One region of the Mucilaginibacter rubeus genome, then DNA from elsewhere that is predicted to be linked to it. Evidence: riboswitches for the same ligand, from Rfam matches in the RefSeq annotation. Region 1 holds a riboswitch; each other region holds the start of a gene.
The links. A riboswitch is a leader RNA that binds a small molecule or an ion and turns the genes downstream of it on or off. The one in region 1 is predicted to bind cobalamin.
Positions count from the first base shown of each region.

Region 2: another riboswitch for cobalamin. It lies ahead of metE (5-methyltetrahydropteroyltriglutamate--homocysteine S-methyltransferase); the one in region 1 lies ahead of DEO27_RS23505 (TonB-dependent receptor plug domain-containing protein).
Region 3: another riboswitch for cobalamin. It lies ahead of DEO27_RS09860 (TonB-dependent receptor plug domain-containing protein); the one in region 1 lies ahead of DEO27_RS23505 (TonB-dependent receptor plug domain-containing protein).

Region 1 is NZ_CP043450.1:5,880,102-5,885,002, reverse strand. Features, by position in the region: gene DEO27_RS23520 (SusC/RagA family TonB-linked outer membrane protein) at 1-102, shown strand, start outside; gene DEO27_RS23515 (SusD/RagB family nutrient-binding outer membrane lipoprotein) at 134-2,050, shown strand; tRNA gene DEO27_RS23510 (tRNA-Ala) at 2,200-2,273, opposite strand; cobalamin riboswitch at 2,488-2,688, shown strand; gene DEO27_RS23505 (TonB-dependent receptor plug domain-containing protein) at 2,791-4,875, shown strand; gene DEO27_RS23500 (YncE family protein) at 4,878-4,901, shown strand, end outside.
Region 2 is NZ_CP043450.1:4,062,481-4,067,381, reverse strand. Features, by position in the region: gene DEO27_RS15930 (6-pyruvoyl trahydropterin synthase family protein) at 1-396, opposite strand, end outside; gene metE (5-methyltetrahydropteroyltriglutamate--homocysteine S-methyltransferase) at 575-2,875, opposite strand; cobalamin riboswitch at 3,029-3,225, opposite strand; gene DEO27_RS15920 (Lrp/AsnC family transcriptional regulator) at 3,359-3,868, shown strand; gene DEO27_RS15915 (glycosyltransferase family 4 protein) at 3,871-4,901, opposite strand, start outside.
Region 3 is NZ_CP043450.1:2,412,182-2,417,082, reverse strand. Features, by position in the region: gene DEO27_RS09865 (YncE family protein) at 1-567, opposite strand, end outside; gene DEO27_RS09860 (TonB-dependent receptor plug domain-containing protein) at 578-2,611, opposite strand; cobalamin riboswitch at 2,705-2,902, opposite strand; gene DEO27_RS09855 (serine hydrolase) at 2,949-4,205, shown strand; gene DEO27_RS09850 (SRPBCC family protein) at 4,270-4,901, shown strand, end outside.

The DNA.
Region 1 (4,901 bases):
CCTGAGTCGTCATACGCAACAGGTACTAATGCAACCGGTTTCGAAAACGGCAGTTTCCCTACAACCCGTACCATTCTATTCAATTTAACGGTAGGTTTTTAATTTAACAGGTAAGAATAATTCATAACAAAATATGAAAACGATATTAAAAAAATCAAGCCTGATGATTGCAGCTGCTGTGCTTGCCGCGTCATCGTGCAAAAAATTTGATGATCTTAACACCGATCCGCTCAAAGCAAGCGGTGATCAGGTACAAACCGAATATTTTATCAATAATTCGATCATAGGCGCGCAGCAGGATCCCGGATTATCCGAACGTGTATTTATTTTATACTGGATAGTTGGTGGTCACGGTTTGCAGGATGAGGATGGTGAAACATTTTCGCGCGGTTCATACAGCGACGATTGGACATCTGAATACTACAGGCAATCATCACAATGGATGAATGCCGCAAATAGTGCAATCCAAATTGGTAATGATCAGATAACTAAAGGAACCTCTAAGGCTTACACTAAAAACCTGATCCAGGTTGCAAGGATCTGGAGAGCTTATTTAATGAGCGAGTTTTCTGACAGCTTTGGCCCGATGCCGGTTGATGGTTTTCAGGGGGTAAATCCGGAGTTTAAGGATGTTAAGACAGTTTATTATTTTTTACTTGATGAGTTAAAAGATGCAAGCGCTAAACTTGATCTATCAATAGTAAACCCTGCAAATGTAACTAACGAAGATCCTGCATATAAATACGATTATGCTAAATGGCGTAAATATGCCAACGCTATGCGTATGCGTTTAGCTATGCGTTTGTCTGAAGTTGATCCAGCTAAAGCTAAAGCAGAATTTGAAGCCGCCGCTGCTACCAATGATTTCATTACCGATGCTTCCCAGACCTTCAGTGTGCAGGAATCGCACGGATGGGACCCGCTGGCCAGTGTGTTCAGGAAAGAATCATCATGGATGGGCCTGCCTATGTCCGCAACCTATAACAACCTGGTATTTGGTTTAGGTAGTGTTAAATCTGCCGATCAGCTGGACGCTTCGTTCGCTTCGGCTATTAAACCTGCCGATTGGATGGGACAGCGCTTCTTCGATCAGTTTGCAACCAAGACCAATGACCCGGCTGCCGGATATTGGTTTAACGGTTTGCCAAACACCATCGACCCTCGTGCTTACAAAATATTCAGTATCCCGGGCAACATTACCGATCCTAATTACCCGGCTATTGGCGGAGCCTTTACTGCAACACAAGAGGATTTGAAGGATGCATCTGGTAAAGTAGTTAAAACGCTTACTTCAACCAATACCTGGAATACCAAGGCTGATGGTAACTGGGGAGCTAAAGCATCTATGAATGATGCGATAACTACCAACGGCTTTAAGCCGCTGTTAAACCTGGTATACAGGAATGGTGATAACAAACGTGTATTTTTTGGTCCGTGGGAAACTTATTTCCTTTTAGCAGAAGCTGCAGTACGTGGCTGGACAGTACCTGTTGACGGCAAAACGGCTTATGAAACCGGTATTGCAAAAAGCTTTGAATACTTTGGTACTACAGCAAATTTAGCCACATACCTTGCTTCAACCGATTATAACAGGGTTGGTACCTCGGTTAATTGGGGACATACCACTGAGCCGGCTGCGTCACATACTATGAACTATGAAGATGGTTTGACCGGTGCGGCAGGAACTGTAGCTATTAACTACCCTAAAAATGATCTTTATAAATCAGGTACCGTAAGGAACGATCAGCTGACCAAAATCATCACCCAGAAATACCTGGCGCAGTTGCCGTGGTTACCATTGGAGACCTGGAACGATCACAGAAGACTTGGATTGCCATTCTTTGAAAATCCTGCCGTTGAAGATATCATGCCAGACCTTCCTGCTTTAACCAGCGGAAATTATATGACCAGCAGCGTTAAGTTCTTCCCTCAGCGTTTGAAATATCCATCAACCCTGAGCAACAGTAATATCACTGGTTACAACCAGGCAGTATCCGCCCTTGGCGGCGCCGATGTTGTGTTGACACCGCTTTGGTGGGCTAAACACTAATTCAGGAGCAGATTAAATAATCTGTTCTAATTATAAAAGGGGATGAGTTTATTGCTCATTCCCTTTTTTGTTTTAAAGACCTGGATGACTGGATTGCCGAGTAACAAAAAAGGCTCTACGAGTTTTCGTAAAGCCTTGATTTTTCAGTGTGGAGAATATCGGAGTCGAACCGATGACCTCTTGCATGCCATGCAAGCGCTCTAGCCAGCTGAGCTAATCCCCCGTGGTGGGCTGCAAATATATGATTTTAGGTAATTAACATAAAATTTAAATCTAAACTTTTTTTAGCAGATAAATTGGGGCGAAAAAAACATGGCCGGGCCAATTAATGATTATACTCACCAGTGCATGACACTGCCTCTTGGTTTTATTTATCTCATTAGCGGTGTATTATTTGTTTTACAAACTATCACTTGATTAATTAAACTTTTAATACATAAATTTGCCTCGCTTTTGGTTCACGGATAATTAACGCCCGTGATTAAAAGGGAACCCGGTGTAAATCCGGGACTGTCCCGCAGCTGTAAGCTCCATAACGCCGAAGCCCATTCTTATTGTCACTGTTAGTCGTTTGACTGGCGGGAAGACAGGGCCGGGGGGAGTAAGTCAGAAGACCTGCCACCAGCACATATTAATTCATAGCTTTCGGGGATTGAAGCTGGAATGAGGATACCTTTCGTGTATTTCATTTTTTGTAATTCGTTCTGTTTGCTGTGAGGTTTTTTTAACCCACAACACTCATGAAATTAACTGTGCGCCATACGTTCGCAACGCGTAATGGCTGTATTAAAGGTTTTCTGTGGTTTGTTTCCTTTGGGATAACAACTGCTTGCTGTTGCTTACAGGTTTCAGCGCAATCCCCGGTTCATAAGAAAGATACTACCCAAACAGATTCTACCAGGATCAGGCATCTTAATCAGGTAGATATTCGCGCTGCCAAAACGGATCTTCGCAATACCTCGCCAACGCCGGTACAAGTATTAAAAGGCGAACAATTGCAGCGCCTCAACAGTTTTTCGGTGGCTGATGCCTTGCGCTTTTTTACAGGCGTACAGCTTAAAGATTATGGAGGAGTTGGCGGCTTAAAAACGGTTAATGTACGCAGTTTGGGTACCAATCATGTTGCTGTATTTTATGATGGCATACAATTGGGCAATGCGCAAAACGGGCAGGTTGATCTCGGCCGATTCTCGTTAGATAACATTGAAGAGGTTGATCTTTATAATGGCCAGCGAAGCGAGATTTTTCAATCTGCCAAATCATTTTCGGCAGCAAGCACTATATACTTACAATCAGCCAAACCTAAATTTGAGCCGGGCGAACATACACACATCCGCCTTAATTATAAAACCGGCTCGATGGGGTTAGTGAACCCATCAATACTCTGGCAGCAGAAGTTAAGCGATAAAATAAACAGTACCGTTAGCGCCGAATATATCCAATCAAATGGTCACTATAAATTCAGGTATACCAACGGTGTTTATGATACAACGGCGGTACGCAACAATGGAGATATCGAAGCTTACCGGATAGAGGCGGGGCTTAGGGGAAGTACGGCCGACAGCGCCGCGTGGTCGGTTAAGGGATATAGTTACATTTCAAACCGTGGTTTGCCGGGAGCCATCGTAGCCAATAAATTTAACTATTCGCAAAGGCAATGGGATCGTGATCAGTTTATCCAGGCTAATTATGAAAGCAATACACGTAGCCGTTATAGCTTTAAAGCGATTGCTAAATACAGTGATAATTACGAGCGTTATCTTGATCCTGAGTTTGTAACCACCACAGGCTTCCTGGATAATCGGTTTTATCAACATGAGCTTTATGCTTCCGTAGCTAATCGATACCGTATTTTGCCGGTTTTGGATGTGGCGCTCTCTGCTGATTTTCAATTGAATAACCTCGACGCTAATTTATACCGGTTCCCTTACCCAACCCGCTATACCGAGCTGATTTCATTGGCTTCCCGGCTCAAGTTAGGTCGACTTAACCTGCAGGTGTCTTTGCTGGGCACTTTTGTTAATGATAAGGTGAAGGAATACACAGGTGCCGGGCGTAAAACGGCTTATACCCCAACTGTAACAGCTGGATGGCAAGTGTTGAATAATGGTGATCTGATGCTTCGCGCTTTTTATAAAAATATTTTTCGGCTGCCAACCTTCAATGACTTGTATTATACACTGATTGGCAACACTCAGCTTAGGCCCGAATATGCTAAGCAATACGATGTTGGTTTTACTTATAATCGTCAGTTTAAAAACCGGCTGCTTCAACAGTTTTCGGTACAGGCCGATGTTTATTATAACCAGGTAAACGATAAAATTGTAGCTATTCCGGGGCTCAATTTATTCAGGTGGGTGATGTACAATGTTGGTGATGTACATATAAAAGGAGCGGAGCTTAATGTACAATCCGGTTGGAATGTGGCTGATGAAGTGGTTATCACAGCCGGACTTAATTATACATATCAGCAGGCATTTTATAAAGATGGAGGCATCACCTATCGCTATAATATTCCGTACGTACCTATGCACAGCGGTTCCTTTATTTTGGGGGCCGATTACCGCAGGTTTCAATTCAATTACAGCTATATCTACACGGGGCTCAGGTATAATGAGTTGAGTGACGATACTAATCATGGGTACAATACTGTAGCGCCCTGGTATACGCATGATCTTTCAGTCGGCTATCTCGCCAAAATATATCAGCATAAAACAAGGTTCGGCATTGAGGTAAATAACCTGCTTAACCAGGATAGGGAAATCATTTCCAATTTTCCGATGCCCCGTCGTTTTTACCGCTTCAAAATAAGCTACAATATTTAACCATGAAAAAACTAAAAACAGCCCTA
Region 2 (4,901 bases), 1.8 Mb from region 1:
CGAGTTATTTTCGGTTTCATACAGCCTTACCGAATGCAGGTAAACGCCTTTATTTGCCTCTACAGGTGCCTTTAGCTGATTGAAAATTTCGACGCAAAGCAGCTCGGTGGTCGCCATTTTTCCTTTCATAAAATCAACATCCAGGTTCAGGTTTTTATGGTCGAGTTTTTCGATCACGTATTCCTGTATAATCACTTTAAGCAATTTCAGATCAATGAGGTAGCCGCTTTCGTAACTGATATCACCCTTAACCGTTACAAAAAGGTTATAGTTGTGGCCATGCCAGTTAGGGTTGGCACATTTACCAAATACCGCTTCGTTTTGCTCGGCGCTCCATTCTTCCCGGTACATCCGGTGCGCAGCGTTAAAATGTTCCCTGCGGGTAACATGTACAATCATTGTTAATTCTTATAAAAAGCGGGGGAAAGTGCGATTCCCCTCTTGAGAGGGGTGGAGGGGTGTGTCTGCATTTTGCCTATCGATTGAAGAAACACACCCCTACCAACGCTCTTTCCTCCGCGCCCCTCTCAAAAGAGGATTTAATATTTCAGTTAAAGCAACATCTGCTAACTAATTACGCTTCTACGCTAATTTGTTCCCTTGCCTGTCTGGCTGCGGCCACCATGTTTTCTAAAGCGGCTTTGGTTTCGGGCCATTTGCGGGTTTTTAAGCCGCAATCGGGATTTACCCATAGATGTTGCGCCGGGAGCAGATCGGCTGCTTTGGCCAGAAGGGAAGCCATTTCCTGGGTTGTGGGTACTCGTGGCGAATGGATGTCATACACACCCGGGCCTATCTCGTTTGGATATTCAAAATGGGCAAATGCCTGTAATAGTTCCATTTGCGACCTCGATGTTTCAATCGTGATTACATCGGCATCCATCGCCGCTATATGTTCAATGATATCGTTAAACTCGCTGTAACACATATGCGTGTGGATCTGTGTTTGGTCCTGAACGCCACTGGCGGTGATCCGGAACGCGTTAACTGCCCAATCCAGGTAATGCGGGCGCTTAGCTTTCCGCAACGGCAAACCCTCACGAATGGCTGCCTCATCAATTTGTACAATGCCAATACCAGCGGCTTCCAACGCCAAAACTTCATCATGAATAGCCAAAGCGATCTGGTTGGTAGTAACATCCCTCGGCTGATCATCACGCACAAACGACCATTGTAAAATAGTTACCGGACCAGTTAGCATACCCTTCATCGGTTTGTCTGTTTGTGCAGCAGCAAACGCGCTCCAGCGTACGGTCATATCTTTCGGGCGACTTACATCGCCATAAATTACCGGCGGTTTTACGCAGCGGCTGCCATAGCTTTGTACCCAGCCATTTTTACTGAACAGGAAGCCATCAAGCTGTTCGCCAAAATATTCAACCATATCGTTGCGCTCAAATTCGCCGTGTACCAGTACATCCAAGCCAATTTCTTCCTGCCAGCGAATAGCTTCGATAGTTGCCTGCTCTATTTCCTTTTCATATTGTTCGAGGGTTAAGTCGCCCTTTTTTAATTTAGCTCGTAGCTGGCGGATATCATCTGTTTGCGGGAAGGAACCAATGGTAGTAGTAGGGAATGATGGTAAGTTAAAACGCTCACGCTGCAGTTGCTGACGTACCGGGAAAGCGCTTTGGCGGGTAGCATCAGCTGCGGTAATAGCCGCCACACGGTCTTTCACTGCTTGCTTATGCACTTTTTGTGACGATCTTCTACTGGCGATCGCTTTTATATTCGTTTCAAGCAAATCGTTATTTCCTTCGGTTATCTGCTTCAGTTCACTTATCTCATTTAGCTTTTGTTTGGCAAATGCCATCCAGTGTTTAATTTCAGGATCGATGGCCGTTTCAAGGTCAAGATCTATCGGGCTATGCAGCAACGAGCACGAAGGAGCGATAATCACCCTTTCGGTACCCAATTTCTCAACAGCTTTATTGATCAGGCTTAGCGATTTTTCGTAGTCGTTTTTCCATACGTTACGCCCGTCAACCAGGCCGAGAGAGAGTTTAAGGTGAGCCGGGATCAGTGCGAGAACTTCGTCCAGTTGTTCGGGAGCGCGTACAAGATCTAAATGCAGCGCAGCTACAGGAAGATTAACAGCCAGTTGGGTATTATCCAGTAAAGCTTCAAAATAGGTTGCTACCAATAACTTAACGCCGCTTACCCTGTTGGCAATTGAGCGGTAGGCAAATTCAAACGCTTCTTTTTCTTTCTTCGACAGATCAAGCGCCAGGCATGGCTCATCAAGCTGGATCCATTCCGCGCCCTGTTGTTTCAGGCGGTTAATGATCTCGATATAAACAGGGACTAACTTTTTGATCAGGTCAACACGCTCAAAGCCTGCTTCTTTCTCTTTGCCCAGCAGCAGGTAGCTTACGGGGCCAACCAATACCGGCTTAGCTTTTTGTCCCAATTGCTGTTTAGCGCTGTTGTATTCGCCAAAAATGTTTTCGTGAAAAATGCTGAACTCCTGGTTAGCGGTAAATTCAGGAACAATGTAATGATAATTGGTATCCAGCCATTTGGTCATTTCCATGGCGGTAATATCAAGGCCATCTTTCTGATAACCACGGGCCATGGCAAAATAAAGGTCAATTTCGCTGTTGGCTTTTACCTGGGATAGTACAGGCGAATAACGCTGAGGAATAACGCCCAGCATCAGGCTGGTGTCTAATACCTGGTCGTAAAAGCTAAAATCGTTGCAGGGGATCAGGTCGATACCTGCATCCAACTGGGTTTGCCAGTTCTCTTCTTTGATTTTACGGGCAACTTCCTTTAATTCTTTCAGGTCGATTTTACCTGCCCAGAATTGTTCGCAGGCTTTTTTGAGTTGTCTTTGGCTACCTATTCGCGGATAACCGAGGTTTTGCGTTAGCATTTCTTTAAAGATTTTAGTTAGAAAACAGTTGAAAGTGTTTTTACAAACTTTACAGCGCTTCACGAAAAAACAGGGCATACTAAGGCGTTCGAGCAGGCTATTGCCGGCTATTGAAAACCATCAGGTCAGACCATTTGCTTTATTTCGCGAAAGCATCGTCTTTCCGAAAAGGGCAGGTATCCTGGCTTATAACATTTCCGCCGTCCTTCCCAACCGCTGTTTGGTGGTCAGTGGACATTGCAGGCCGAAACTTTCTTGTTATTTACAGTTGCGCGACAGCCCGTGATTTGCACACGGTTCCCTTTTAATTTCCCATAGCTTATGGGACAACCTTTTCCGGTAGAGAAAGTAAAGAACTTTTGTTGTGATTTGATCCTTGTTTTAGGATTAAATTCTGAACAAAGCTAATAGTTGAGATTTAATAACTAATTAATCGTACTTAAATAGGTTTAAAAATCTACATTTGGTTTTTATTTAAGATTATTGAACTATTTGAAGGTTGTAATCTTCGCGATAAAAGAAAAATATTCTATGGAAGAACTGGACGATACAGATATACAATTGCTCAAGCTGCTGGGCGACGATTCGGAACTAACTATAAAAGAACTGGCGGCCAAAGTAAACCTTTCGCCAACGCCGGTTTTTGAAAGGGTAAAACGCCTAAAGGCAAACGGTTACATCAAAAAATACATAGCGTTGATTGATGCCGAAAAGCTTAATTATGGTTTAATTGTTTTTTGCAATATCAAACTTAAACAGCACGATAAAAGTATAGGCCATAGCTTTGTGACCGATATCCTAAGGCTTAAAGAGGTAGTGGAATGCTATAATATTTCCGGGGATTTCGACTTTCTGCTTAAAGTTTATGCGAGGGATATGAAACATTACCAGGATTTTGTATTTAATAAACTGGGCTCTGTTACCAGCATCGGGAGTACGCATAGTACTTTTGTGATGTGCGAGAATAAGAACTCTTATAATATCAATTTGTAAGATTAATCCTGTTGCATTAATTGCTGACTCGGGATTGAAGCGGGTGCAGGTTGAACCCTTATATCAATTGCCTCGCCCGATTCAAATAGCTGCATCATCGCTCTTGCATTTCGCTGTATATTGAACGGTAAAACGCTTTGATAGCTGGCATCCGGGTTGGTTAGTAAACTTTCAAGCTTATTAACCATCTCCGTTTTATCAACAGCAATATGCCAGTTTTCAATTGCAGCGTCCATTGGTTTTACAAAACTCAAAACCTGCGCCCCGGCGTACAATGCCTCCAGGCAAACCGCACCGAAACCTTCATAATTTGAGGTGTGTAAAAATACCTTGGCACGCTGCATCATTTGTAATACCTCTTCATGAGGCAACCTGCCTGCAAAGGAAACATTATTTGTCAGGCCAAGTGCTGCAGCCATTTCCTTTAGACGCTTCATTTCAGTACCCTCGCCAATAATTACAGCTTTTACATCGGGTATAGTTGTTTTCAGCGAAGCAATTACTTCTAAAAACACATCGTATTGTTTTAATGGGATCAATGAGCCTGCTCCAATAATATCAATATTCCGTTCGGTATAGGATTCTTTAAAGCGGGTTACATCAATACCAACCGGTATTACATGTGCCGGTGTCATGCCATAGTTTTTGCTGAACTCACGTACCAGGAAATCGGATAAAGCAATCAATCTATCTGCAGTTGGTTTTGTTTTCGCGAAATATTTGTTACCAGCTTTTGCATCCTGTCCCAACAGCCAGATGTAATGCTTCAGCCCATATCTGCGGGCAAACATATTACCGATATAAGCACATTTGCCAAGCCAGAAACTTAACATGCCGATAATCTGGGTTTCCTTATGAAACTTGTGTAAAACCCTGAGCACTTTGAGCCCGGTAAAACGGCGGATAACCCTGCTATTGCGGGGATTGCCGAACGCGATAACCTTTATACCATGCCACAGATATTCGCCGCTAAAAAAGGGATATTGAAAAGTAAGCACTACTATATTTAATTCCGGATGTTCTTCCTGTAAGG
Region 3 (4,901 bases), 3.5 Mb from region 1:
AGGATAGCTTAAACCGCCGCCATTAACCACGTACAATTTGCCATTACTAACAGCCAGTTGCTCAGGGTTGCGGCCAACCGGGATATATTTACTCACTGTAAGCGTCGCAGTATCTAAAACAGCAACATTGTTATCATACAGCGTAACGTACGCATTGCCTTTATAAAAAGCTATTGAGCGTGGCTCGCGCGATGATTTATCTGCGTTTTGAAAAAGTACCTGTTTAATTGATTTTGCTGTTTTAGGATTAACCACCTCAACAGTGCCTGATTTATCCACCACGATATACATTTTGGCACCGTATATTTTAAGGTCGTTAGCTGTATTGCCCAAACCTTTGCCATTAGCCGACTGGAAAATATCGGCGGTTAAACTTTTAGAGGTGTAATCATAATAAGTTAAAGCACTATTTGGCGAACCAAGGTTACCCTGGTCTAAAACGTACAAGCCGGCTCTTTCTGCGGTTGGTTTATCATCGGGTACAACCTTTTTATCCTTATGGCATGATGCCAGGGTAGTAGCAACAGCACAGGCTATAAATAAATGTTGGAGTTTAAGTGATTTCATGTGTTATGTATTAAATAGTAATTTGAAATGTTAATCGGTATGATCTGCCGGGCATTGGGTAGCTGCTTATCACAGCATAGCTTTTATTAAATAGGTTGTTTACTTCAAAAGATGCTGCAACCGGCTTTAATCCCGCCAGGAAATTATACACAAATGAGGCATCGCTTACCGAATACCTGGGCAGATAGTATTCGGGGACGTTATTGCTGTTCTGGTATCTTGATGACGAAAAAATCTCATTATAATATATCCCAAACTGCTTATGCGTGAGTCCGGCATTTAACGCCAGGGTATGTTTTGGGGTATATGGAATCTGTTCCAGATAGTATAAATCTGTTGGATTGGTTACATCAAGCGCCTGTTGATAGGTATAAGCAACACTTAACAAACCTTTCCAATTGTAAAAAGGCTTAAATCCACTTTTTAAGATAACGTCAAGTCCTTTAATATCTACTCTACCTAAGTTAACAACCGAAGGTGTTTCCGGCGATCTTGTCGGGATGTAGGAGATCTTGTCTTTTACATGATTATAATAAGCATCGGCGCTAATGTTGATATAATCAAAAATACCTGTTAGGCTTTTGGTATAAGCTGCACCAATATTATACTGATCTGTGTATTCCGGCTTTAGAGATCGTGGTACAATGGCATAATAATATTGCTCAGCAAAAGTGGTATTGCGGAAGGTACTCTTGTAATAAGCCCTTAAAAGCAGGTTTTGACTTGTAAATGGTTTATATGTAGCGATAACCGCGGGAGTAAATGCCGACCGTGACGCCGCCGCTGGTCCGCTTTTAACCTCGTCATGTATATACGTATTCAGCAAATTAGCTTGCAAACGCCATTTCCCTATATTCAAATCTGTGGCTATAACATTGAATAAACTTGTACGGGTTGGGAAAGCATATTTATAAACATCAGATTGCAGGTTGCTGATATCAGCATCTGAAGAATAAGAGATTTTCCAATCAGACGTTAGATTGTATGCTAATGCTCCCGACAAATAAAAATCGTTTTGGCGATAATGCTCGTCAATTAAGCCACTGTTATTGTAGACACCTGTATCAAGATACCGTACATAGCTATGCGCGTATTTTGCATTAATCAATAACTGCAAACCACTAACCGCCTTATGCAAATAACCCGACTGGATAAAAAAGTCGCGGTTTTGCAGCCTTTGGTTGGTAGGAGCCGCGTAATAAACAACCGGCCCGGGTAATCCCCGCTTTGAATTATAAAAATTAAATTGAAGATTAAATTTATCGCTATCCGATTTTGCCCAGTATAAGCCCCCGTCTGCCTGCTGAACGTGCACATCGCCGTTCTTGCGGGTTGCCAGGGTATCAGAGCCATCGCCGGCCTCTCGATATTTATATCTCCCGTTAGCTTCCTGAACGGAACTGTTTATAACGAATGACCAATATTTGCTGAGCCTCTGCTGCCACTGCAAATAAGGGTTCACCAATCCGAATGAACCGCCTTTAATTCCGGCTATAATATTATAAGGCTTCCGTGCATCTAATACCGGATGGATAGTCCTAATAGCAAGTACATTGGCCGAAGCATAAGCACGGGCCGTTTGCAAAATATCAGTTGGCTGGGCGTTGTATAAAACAATTTCTTCAACATTGTTCAGGTTGAACTTACTCAGATCGATTTGACCATTCTGCGCATCATTAAGCTGCACCCCGTTGTACAAAACTGCCGTATTATCGGCACCAAGACTACGTACCGAAACAGTCTTCAAGCCACCGATGCCACCGTAATCCGAAATATTAACACCGGCGAAATTCCGGATGGCATCAGCCACATTAAATGATGCGGTTCGTTTAAAATCGTTTGTGGATATGGATTGCGCAGGGGCCGAGCTCTGAATTTGAGGAATAGCCGACGATGACACTTTAACCTCATTAAGTTTCTTTGTGGTATCTGATTGGGCCAAAGCCTTGCTGCCTAACGCTACCTGGGTAACTACCAATAACAAACAACCCCCTTTTATAGGTAAGCGTTGTTTGTAAAAAAATACAGGTAAGCGTTTTTTCATATCCGCGACAAAACTCAATTGTTGGAAGATTTTGAAATGAAAACACACCAAATGAAGAGCATTCACATTCAAGCTTCAATCCCCGAAAGCTATGAATAAATATAACGCCTTGGCAGGTCTTCTGACTTACTCCCCATTTTGCCTGGTCTTCCCTCCTGTTTACAGAAAGTGACTTTATAGATTGGCAACGGTTATGGAGCTTACAGCTGCGGGACAGTTACGGACTCACACCGTATTCCCTTTTAATTCATTAAAAAATAGTTTAATGAAACCTAAAGCGCCGTAAAAGTACAATAAGTATCTGTTAACCTCAAACTACATAGTTATATTTAGCAGAATGAAACGTTTCTTCTTTTTACTACTGCTGATGCAGGCTTTTTGCAGCTTTGCCCAACAGCCCGATACCGTTTTTCTAAAAAGCTTGCTAAACAATCATCCCGAGTTATTTTCTGGTATATTAAATCATGGTACGCAAAACGAAGTACAAATTATATATACCCGGATAGACAGGGACAAAAACAATATCCCACACTTTACAACGTATAGCTATCGCCTTAATCCTCATCACTATTTTTACCCCGCCAGCACCGTAAAACTGCCTACAGCCATATTTGCCCTTGAAAAGTTAAATGAGTTAAAAGCAAAAGGTTTAAACCGCAAATCGGTCATGATCACCGATAGTTCATTTGCTGGTCAAACTAAAGTTAAGGTGGATACGTCGTCTTCAACCGGTTTACCCAGTATCGAAAATTATATCAAAAAGATCTTGCTGGTAAGCGATAATGACGCTTATAACCGGCTTTATGAATTTGTTGGCCGGGCAGAGATCAACCAAAAGCTCAAGAAATACAGGCTGAACAATACCCGCATTGTGGGCCGCCTCGCCATTGGCGACGCGGGTGAAAGTACAAGGCACACCAATCCCATAGATTTTTTTCATCACGATAAACTGGTTTATCACAAGCCCGGGCTTTATGATGCTTTAAACTATCCCATGCAATTGGAAAATATGCTGCAGGGCAAAGCTTATTTAGATAGCAGTGACCGGCTGGTTAATAAACCACTTGACTTTTCCGAAAAGAACGTTTATTCCCTTGCCGATCAACAGATGGTTCTTAAACGGCTGCTGTTTCCGGAAACTTTTCCAAAAGCACAACAATTTAATTTAACCGCAGATGATTATCACTTCCTCTATCGCTATATGAGCACCCTCCCCACCGAAAATTTAAAACCTACCTATCATCGGCCCGAATACTTTCCGGCATTTTGTAAGTTTCTATTTTATGGAGGCGATAGTACGGCTGTAATAAATCCGGATATCAGGATCTTTAATAAAGTTGGCGACAGCTATGGTTATGATATTGACAACGCCTATATAGTCGACTTTAAAAACAAGGTGGAGTTTCTGCTCAGCGCGGTTGTGCAGTCAAACGAAGATGGTATATTGAATGATAATAAATATGAGTATGCAACGGTTTGCCTGCCTTTCCTGAAAAACCTTGGACAAGTCATATATCAATATGAATTAAAGCGCCCCAAAAAGCATTTACCCGATTTAACTAAACTTAAATTCAGCTATAGCAATAAGCAATAAAATTCACTTCAGGAAAACTTAGTAGCGCCAAAGGTGTTTTAAAAACGACAATTATTTAAAACCTATGGCAACTACGATAGTAAAATATACCGACAATTATCCCGTACTCTACGGCGATGACCGCATAAACCTGAACTGGCCGGAGCGTTTTACCTCCATAGCCGGTGGAATGAAGCTTGGTTTTTCGGGCTTTAAAAACATCTTTAAAAATCCGCTTGCAAGCATCGTAAAGATTGGAGCGGGTGGATACCTTTTAAACCGTGGCATTACCGGTCATTGCGAACTTTATAAACGTATTGGCAAACTATCAACCAATCCAATAAACGTTAATATCCGGTCGTCATTTACAGTCAATAAACCGAGGGAAAAGGTTTATCAATTTTGGCGCAAACTGGATAATTTACCGCTTTTCATGAAACACCTGGAAAGCGTGGAAGTAATTGATTCAAAATATTCACATTGGACACTCAAATTACCAAAAAATGTGGCTACAGTTAGCTGGCATGCCGAAATTGTGCATGATGAGCCTAACGAAATGATTGGATGGAGCTCACTTTCCGATTCCACGATCAATAACGCAGGTAAGGTTCGCTTTCAGGATACTATAGATGGTCAGGGAACCATTGTCGATGTTGTCATCAGCTATCAGCCGCCTGCTGGTGGTGTAGGCGCGGGCATAGCTAAAATACTAAACCC